Regions from separate parts of the Streptomyces liliiviolaceus genome, predicted to be linked through region 1. Evidence: riboswitches for the same ligand, from Rfam matches in the RefSeq annotation. Region 1 holds a riboswitch; the other holds the start of a gene.
What was found. Region 1 has a riboswitch for glycine ahead of gcvP (aminomethyl-transferring glycine dehydrogenase). Riboswitches for the same ligand answer to the same signal wherever they lie in the genome.
Positions count from the first base shown of each region.

Region 2: another riboswitch for glycine. It lies ahead of gcvT (glycine cleavage system aminomethyltransferase GcvT); the one in region 1 lies ahead of gcvP (aminomethyl-transferring glycine dehydrogenase).

Region 1 is NZ_JAGPYQ010000002.1:812,651-816,857, forward strand. It holds gene gcvP (aminomethyl-transferring glycine dehydrogenase) at 1-2,529, opposite strand, end outside; glycine riboswitch at 2,714-2,809, opposite strand; gene J8N05_RS38975 (PRC-barrel domain-containing protein) at 2,914-3,288, shown strand; gene J8N05_RS38980 (DNA polymerase IV) at 3,510-4,207, opposite strand, start outside.
Region 2 is NZ_JAGPYQ010000001.1:8,124,847-8,129,053, forward strand. It holds gene J8N05_RS34420 (enhanced serine sensitivity protein SseB) at 1-744, opposite strand, end outside; gene J8N05_RS34425 (AAA family ATPase) at 795-1,481, opposite strand; glycine riboswitch at 1,675-1,791, shown strand; gene gcvT (glycine cleavage system aminomethyltransferase GcvT) at 1,955-3,082, shown strand; gene gcvH (glycine cleavage system protein GcvH) at 3,236-3,613, shown strand; gene glyA (serine hydroxymethyltransferase) at 3,644-4,207, shown strand, end outside.

The DNA.
Region 1 (4,207 bases):
GAACCCGTAGTCGATGAGGCGCTTGGCGACGTCGTCGACGCTCACGCCGGTCGCCTTGGTGAGCGGCCGCAGGTCGATGATGCACTCGTGCGCCACGAGTCCGCCGGGACCGGTGTAGAGAACCGGGAAGTGCGGCTCCAGGCGCTTGGCCACGTAGTTGGCGCTGAGCACGGCGACCTGCGTGGCCCGCTTGAGGCCTTCCCCGCCCATGAGCCTGACGTACGCCCACGAGATGGGCAGGATGCCCGCGGAGCCCCAGGGAGCCGCGGAGACCGGGCCCACGCCCGTCTCCGGCCCCGCGGCGGGCTGCAGCGGGTGGTTCGGCAGATACGGCGCCAGGTGCGCGCGCACCCCGACCGGGCCGACGCCCGGACCGCCGCCGCCGTGCGGGATGCAGAAGGTCTTGTGCAGGTTGAGGTGCGAGACGTCGCCGCCGAAGTGCCCCGGCTTGGCCAGGCCGACCAGCGCGTTGAGGTTGGCGCCGTCCACGTAGACCTGCCCGCCCGCCTCGTGCACCTGCGCGCAGATGTCGGCGACGTGCTCCTCGAACACCCCATGGGTCGAGGGGTACGTGATCATCAGCACGGACAGCTCGTCACGGTGCTGCTCGATCTTGGCCCGCAGGTCCTCGACGTCGATCTCGCCGTCCTCGGCGGTCTTCACGACGACGACCTTCATCCCGGCCATCACCGCACTCGCGGCGTTCGTGCCGTGCGCGGACGACGGGATGAGGCAGACCGTGCGCTGCTCGTCGCCGTTGGCCCGGTGGTAGCCGCGGACGGCCAGCAGACCGGCCAGCTCGCCCTGCGAACCGGCGTTGGGCTGGAGCGACACGTTGTCGTAGCCCGTCACCTCGGCGAGCCGCTCCTCCAGCTCACGGATGAGCGTGAGGTAGCCCTGCGCCTGCTCGGCGGGCGCGAAGGGGTGCAGCTGCCCGAACTCGGGCCAGGTGACCGGCTCCATCTCGGTGGTCGCGTTGAGCTTCATGGTGCACGAGCCGAGCGGGATCATGCCGCGGTCGAGCGCGTAGTCGCGGTCGGCGAGACGGCGCAGGTAGCGCAGCATCGCGGTCTCCGAGCGGTACTGGTGGAAGACCGGGTGCGTGAGGTACTCGTCGGCGCGCAGCAGCGGGGCCGGCAGCGTGTCCTCGGCGGTCCCGTCCAGCGCGGCCACATCCCCGTCGACGCCGAACGCCGACCAGACGACTCCCAGTTGGGCGCGCGTGGTCGTCTCGTCACAGGACAGGGAGAGGTGGTCCGCGTCCACCAGGTGGAGGTTGACCCCGCCCTGACGGGCGGCGGCGAGCACCTCGGCGGCCCGGCCCGGCACCCGCACGGTCAGGGTGTCGAAGTACGCCTCGTGGACGACCTCGACCCCGCCCGCCGTCAGACCGGCGGCGAGGATCGTGGCGTACCGGTGGGTGCGCCGGGCGATGCCCTTCAGTCCCTCGGGACCGTGGTAGACGGCGTACATCCCGGCCATCACGGCGAGCAGCACCTGGGCCGTGCAGATGTTGCTGGTCGCCTTCTCACGGCGGATGTGCTGCTCCCGCGTCTGCAGGGCCAGGCGGTACGCCTTGTTGCCGTCCGCGTCGACGGAGACACCGACGAGCCGTCCGGGCAGGCTGCGCGCGAACTTCTCCCGTACGGCCATGTATCCGGCGTGCGGTCCGCCGAAGCCCATCGGCACACCGAAGCGCTGTGTCGTACCGACAGCGATGTCGGCGCCCAGTTCACCGGGCGAGGTGAGCAGCGTCAGGGCGAGCAGGTCGGCGGCGACGGTGACGACCGCGCCCAGCTCGTGCGCCTGGTCGACGACGGGCGCCAGGTCGCGTACGGCACCGGAGGCGCCGGGGTACTGCAGGAGTACGCCATTGATCTCACGCTCCGCGAGCCCCGCCGGGATGCCGTCGCTGAGGTCGGCGACGACGACCTCGACGCCGGTGGGCTCAGCGCGGGTCTCTATCACCGCAATCGTCTGCGGCATGGTGTCCGCGTCGATCAGGAAGAGGCCCTTCTTGTTCTTCCCCATGCGCCGTGACAGGGCCATGGCCTCGGCGGCCGCCGTGCCCTCGTCGAGCAGCGAGGCCCCGGAGGTCGGCAGTCCGGTCAGCTCGGCCACCACGGTCTGGAAGTTCAGCAGGGCTTCAAGCCGCCCTTGCGAGATCTCCGGCTGGTACGGCGTGTACGCCGTGTACCAGGCAGGACTCTCCATGACATTGCGCAGGATGACGGGCGGCGTGAACGTCCCGTAGTAACCGAGCCCGATCATCGAGTCCAGCACCTGGTTGCGGTCCGCGAGGGAGCGCAGCTCGGTCTGTACCTCGGCCTCGGTGCGCGCGCCCGGCAGTTCGAGCGCGTCGGCGTTCTTGATCACATCCGGCACCGCGGCGGCCGTCAGCTCGTCCAGCGAGCCGTACCCCACCTGCGCGAGCATCTTGGCGCGGGCCTCGGAGTCGGGCCCGATGTGACGCTGCTCGAAGGGGATTCCCTGTTCGAGCTCGGAGAGCGGAATACGTTGGACGGTCATTGCGGAGGCCTCCTGGTCTGACGACCTTCGAGGGGCACCACTAGGTGGGTGCCCTAACGGCCTCCCCCTCTGTCATCTCAACCTGAGAGCTTCACCGGCTCGCCGCGAAGGCGCACCGGCTTTCACCGTCGGTGAGAGCGGAGCCCGTCGACTACTCGAACACCCCTCTGCTTTCCAGAGTGACCTCGTCCATGCGGTACGTGTGCCTGAGAGATTCCGGGGAGGATTTGCTCCTTCGGCGCCTCCGATGAAGCCTGGAGGACTCTCCCGCACGGGGTCAGCAGCCGTCGCCCAGCCTACCAGCGGGGTTCCCTCAAGTGGCCGCCCACCTCAAAGTGCTCTTTCGTAGTGCTTACGGATGAGTTGCGAGCAGCTGGAGGGCCCGTGCAGACCGACATCGATCCGCGCAACCTGATAGGCCGCAAGGCGTTCGACCGCAACGGCACGAGGATCGGCACCGTCGACGAGGTCTACCTCGACGACGCGACCGGCGCACCGGAGTGGGCGGCCATACGCACCGGCCTGTTCAGCCGGGACGCCTTCGTCCCCCTGGAGCCCAGCGAAGTGGTCGCCGAATCCCTGCACGTCCCGTTCGAACGCGCCCTGATCAAGGACGCCCCCGACTTCGGAGTAGGCCGCCACCTCTCCCCCGAACAAGAACTACAGCTCTACCACCACTACGGCCTGGACGTATCCCCCACACCCCCCTTCCCAGACAAAGACTTCGGCCACCTGGCAAACAAGGAAGACCCCACCTGACAACCGCCCCACCCGGGGGCGCGAGGAACGGCGCGACCAGCCCCCACCGGCTGGCAGCCGACGAACGACCCGAGGCCCCAAGGGGCGCGGGGAACGGCGCAGTCTTTCGTCTTCAGGGGCGCGGGGAACGGCGCAATCTTTCGTCTTCAGGGGCGCGGGGAACGGCGCAATCTTTTAGGGGCGCGGGGAACTGCGCGACCAGCCACAACGCTCCCGCACCCTCAAGACGCACCCCCACCCCCCTCCCCCCGTGCAACCAACGGCAACGCCTCCGCCGACTCCAACAAAGGATCATCAACCCGAAACGTCTTCACCCGCCCCGGCACGGAATCCGGCGTCTCGAACCGCACAGTCACCCTCCCCAGCCCACTCCCCTGCACCCACCCGTGCCCGAACTCCGCATGCCGAACATCGTGCCCCGCCCGCCACACCCGCTCCGCGGGCCCGGCCACCGCAGCGTCCTCGACGGCGACGGCGACCGCCTTGACCTCCTCCGGGCGCTCACCCGACGCCGCCTCCTCCACCCCCGCCGCAGCGGCCCGCGCCTGCGCGAAAAGATCCTCCTGCGTGTAGTCGGCGAGCCCGGTCACCCCCACCCCCAGCAGCCGCACACCCCCCGTGGTGTCCACCGCCTCCAGCAGCCGCGCAGCAGCCTCCCGAACCACCGCCGGATCGTCCGTGGGCCCCCGCAACGTCTCGGACCGCGTCAGCGTCGAGAAGTCGTACCGCCGCACCTTCAGCACGATGGTCCGCCCGGACAGATGCGCACCCCGCAACCGCTGGACGCACCGGTCCGCAAGCCGCTGCACCTCCATGCGCACGCGCACCCGGTCATGGATGTCCACGTCGTACGTGTCCTCGACGGACACCGACTTGGTGTCCCGCTCGGCCACCACGGGCCGCTCGTCGCGGGCCAGCG
Region 2 (4,207 bases), on a different contig from region 1:
CCAGTCGCCCACCGGGTCCTGGGCCACGTCCAGGAAGACCAGGCTCACCGGGTGGGGCAACGGGACCCGGCCGAGGGCGCGGCCCAGGGCGTCCAGGGGGAGGGTGCGGGCGTTCTCGTCCCAGTGGGCCACCTCCACACCGACGAACATCACCGTGTCGCCGCCCTCGATGCTCGCCAGACAGCGCCGGGCGCTCACCACCGGGCCGGCCGCCTCGAACTCCGCCGAGGCCGCGGCCAGGAAGTCCACCGGGTCGTCCTGCCAGTCAGGCTGGAAGAGCCGGACCCGGCCGCCGCTCGCGGGCCCGTCCAGTTCGGTCCGCCCGGCCCGGCACAGCTCGGCGACGGCGGCCGGGGGCAGCGGTATCCCGACCGTGCCGTCCGGGTTCAGGACGATGCCGGCCTGGGGCGGCAGACCGCGCGCGAACTCCACGGCGGGTGCCACCGTGTACGCCATGTGGTCGCCGACGACCTGGCGGAACTGCTGCTCCGAGGTGAAGACCGGCACGTACGCCTGCCCGGCCAGCTCCATCGTGGGCAGGTCGAGCGGGCCGCTGTGCGGGCCGCCCCCCTCCGGCAGCGGCACCCAGATGAAGCTGCGCCCGAGGGTCTCCACGATCCGGGCCCCCGTCGAGGGCGACGGAGGGAGCCCCAGGGAGGCGGCGAGCACCTCCTCCAACTCGTTGCCGGGCCATCCCATGTGGGGGTGTGCGTGTGCCGGGATGTCCCGTGCCTGGAAGTCCATCTCCACCGCCTGCTCCAACCGCCGTGTGCGGTTGACGAGGTTAGTCGTCCTCAGTCGCCGAAATCGATGCGACGCAGTACGTCCACCGCGGCACGGTCGACGAGCACCGCGGAACCGCAGCCCTTGGGGAGGTCGCCCTTCTCCACCGAGCGCAGCAGCCGGGCGACCGCGCCGCGGTGGCGCGCGAACGCGTACCGCGAGACGCCCCGGCCGCGCTCGCGCTGGCCGTCCAGGGCCGTACCGGGGTCGACGTCGAGGAGCAGCAGGTGCAGGGTCCCGCCGCGGCGACGGGCGTCCCGGGCGAGCCAGTCGCGCACCCAGGCCTGCGTACCGCAGTCGTGCACGACGACGCCCTCCCCGGAGCGCAGGGCCCGGCGCAGGCCCGCGTAGTGCGCGGCGCGGACGAGGGGGCGGTAGACCGCGTACGGCAGGAAACGGGCCAGGCGCTCGTCCCAGCGGTCGCGGGTGTCCTGGGAGTCGATGCGGCGGCCGGTCACCGCCCGGCGCATCAGGGTCGATTTGCCGCTGCCCGGCAGCCCCGTGACCACCACCAGATCGGCCGCCCCGAAGCGCAGACCGTGCGGACTGTGGCCCGAGCGCGCCCGCAGGTCGCGGACGACGGGGGTCACCAGCGGGTCGCACGCCTCCCTGGCCGGAGCGGGTGGCTGCTTGGGCAGCGCGATGCCCGAACTGGTCGCGTACGCCGTGGTCCTGTTCACCCTGATCGTCCTCCCCATGGGGTCGGCAGACCCATCTCCGTCGAGTGTAAAGAGAAGGTAATGCGCTGGTCCCCCCGTTTCTGTTCTTGTCCTGCCACAGCCCCGTCACAGATCACTGTGAACACCCTGGCCACCCGTCCGGACACCGCGCGGCCCCCTGCCGGAGCCGGGGGCATGCAATGATGTGCCCGCCAACTGCATACCGGCCGCTTGAATCCGCGCGGGAGAGTTCCGGGAAACACGTACACGCAGGTGTACGAGTGCCCGGGCGCCGAAGGAGCAAGTCCCTCCCTTGAATCTCTCAGGCCCCCGATACCGCACGGACGAGGCACATCTGAAAAGCGGGCCGCCCCTGACCGTCAGGGCGTAGGCCCCACCCAAGGTGCAAGTCGGTGACCCCCGTGTTCGGCGGCGGGTCACGGCGAACCTCTCAGGTCCCGATGACAGATGGGGAGGAACGACCTCGCCGTCATGCCTTGGGAGCCCCGCCGATGAGCAGCAACACCCCCGTCGAACCGCGCCGCACCGCCCTCGATGCCCTGCATCGCTCGCTGGGCGCGACCATGACCGACTTCGCGGGCTGGGACATGCCCCTGCGGTACGGCTCCGAGCGCGACGAGCACCTCGCCGTCCGGACCCGGGCCGGGCTCTTCGACCTCTCGCACATGGGCGAGATCACCGTGAGCGGACCGCAGGCCGCGGCCCTCCTCGACCACGCGCTGGTCGGCAACATCGGCGGCGTGAAGACCGGCCGCGCCCGCTACACCATGATCTGCCGGGCCGACGGCGGCATCCTCGACGACCTGATCGTCTACCGCCTCGCCGACACCGCGTACATGGTCGTGGCCAACGCCTCCAACGCCCAGGTCGTCCTGGACGCCCTCACGGAGCGCGCCGACGGCTTCGACGCCGAGGTCCGCGACGACCGGGACGCCTACGCGCTGCTCGCGATCCAGGGCCCCGAGTCCCCCGGCATCCTGACGTCCCTCACCGACGCCGACCTGGACGGCCTGAAGTACTACGCGGGCCTGCCCGGCACGGTCGCGGGCGTCCCGGCGCTGATCGCGCGCACCGGCTACACCGGCGAGGACGGCTTCGAGCTGTTCGTGGCCCCGGCCGACGCCGAGAAGCTGTGGCAGGCGCTGACCGACGCCGGAGCCGCGGCCGGGCTCGCCCCCTGCGGACTCTCCTGCCGCGACACCCTGCGCCTGGAGGCGGGCATGCCGCTGTACGGGCATGAGCTGAGCACCTCGCTCACACCGTTCGACGCGGGGCTCGGCCGGGTCGTGAAGTTCGAGAAGGAGGGTGACTTCGTGGGGCGCGAGGCGCTCTCCGAGGCCGCCGCACGTGCCGAGTCGACGCCCCCGCGCGTCCTGGTCGGCCTGATCGCCGAGGGCCGCCGCGTCCCGCGTGCCGGCTACCCCGTCGTCGCCGGCGGCAAGGTGATCGGCGAGGTCACCTCCGGCGCGCCCTCGCCGACGCTCGGCAGGCCGATCGCGATGGCCTACGTCGACGCGGAGCACTCCGCGCCCGGCACCACCGGTGTCGGCGTGGACATCCGGGGCAGTCACGAGCCGTACGAGGTCGTGGCACTGCCGTTCTACAAGCGCCAGAAGTGACACTGGTCCGCAAGCACCGCACGTGACGCCCCTCCACAGGCGCCGCACGTGACGCCGGTCCGCAGGCGCCACACGTGATCCTGGGCACATCCGCCCAGCTCACCCGTACTCCCCCTGCATCAGCACTCACCCGCGTACAGGAGAATTCAGGCCATGAGCAACCCCCAAGAGCTGCGCTACAGCAAGGAGCACGAGTGGCTGTCGGGCGCCGAGGACGGCGTCTCGACGGTCGGCATCACGGAGCACGCGGCCAACGCGCTCGGCGACGTGGTGTACGTCCAGCTCCCCGAGGTCGGTGCCGCGGTGACCGCGGGCGAGACCTGCGGCGAGCTGGAGTCGACCAAGTCGGTGAGCGACCTGTACTCACCCGTCACCGGTGAGATCACCGAGATCAACCAGGATGTCGTGGACGACCCCGCGCTGGTGAACACCGCTCCCTTCGAGGGTGGCTGGCTCTTCAAGGTACGGGTGACGGACGAGCCGAAGGACCTGCTCTCCGCCGCCGAGTACACCGAATTCTCCGGCTCCTGATTCCGGCTCCTCGCTAAGGACCCCAGACCGATGTCGCTTCTGAACACGCCCCTGCACGAACTCGACCCGGACGTCGCCGCCGCCCTCGACGCCGAGCTGAACCGTCAGCAGTCCACCCTTGAGATGATCGCCTCGGAGAACTTCGCCCCGGTCGCGGTCATGGAGGCCCAGGGCTCGGTCCTCACCAACAAGTACGCCGAGGGCTACCCCGGCCGCCGCTACTACGGCGGCTGCGAGCACGTCGACGTCGCCGAGCAGATCGCGATCGACCGGGTCAAGGAGCTGTTCGGCGCCGAGTACGCCAACGTGCAGCCGCACTCGGGCGCCTCCGCCAACCAGGCCGCGCTCTTCGCGCTGGCCCAGCCCGGCGACACCATCCTCGGCCTGGACCTCGCCCACGGCGGTCACCTGACCCACGGGATGCGGCTGAACTTCTCCGGCAAGCAGTTCAACGTGGTCGCCTACCACGTGGACGACGCCGGCCTGGTCGACATGGCCGAGGTCGAGCGGCTCGCCAAGGAGCACCGCCCCAAGGTGATCATCGCGGGCTGGTCGGCGTACCCCCGGCAGCTGGACTTCGCCGAGTTCCGCCGT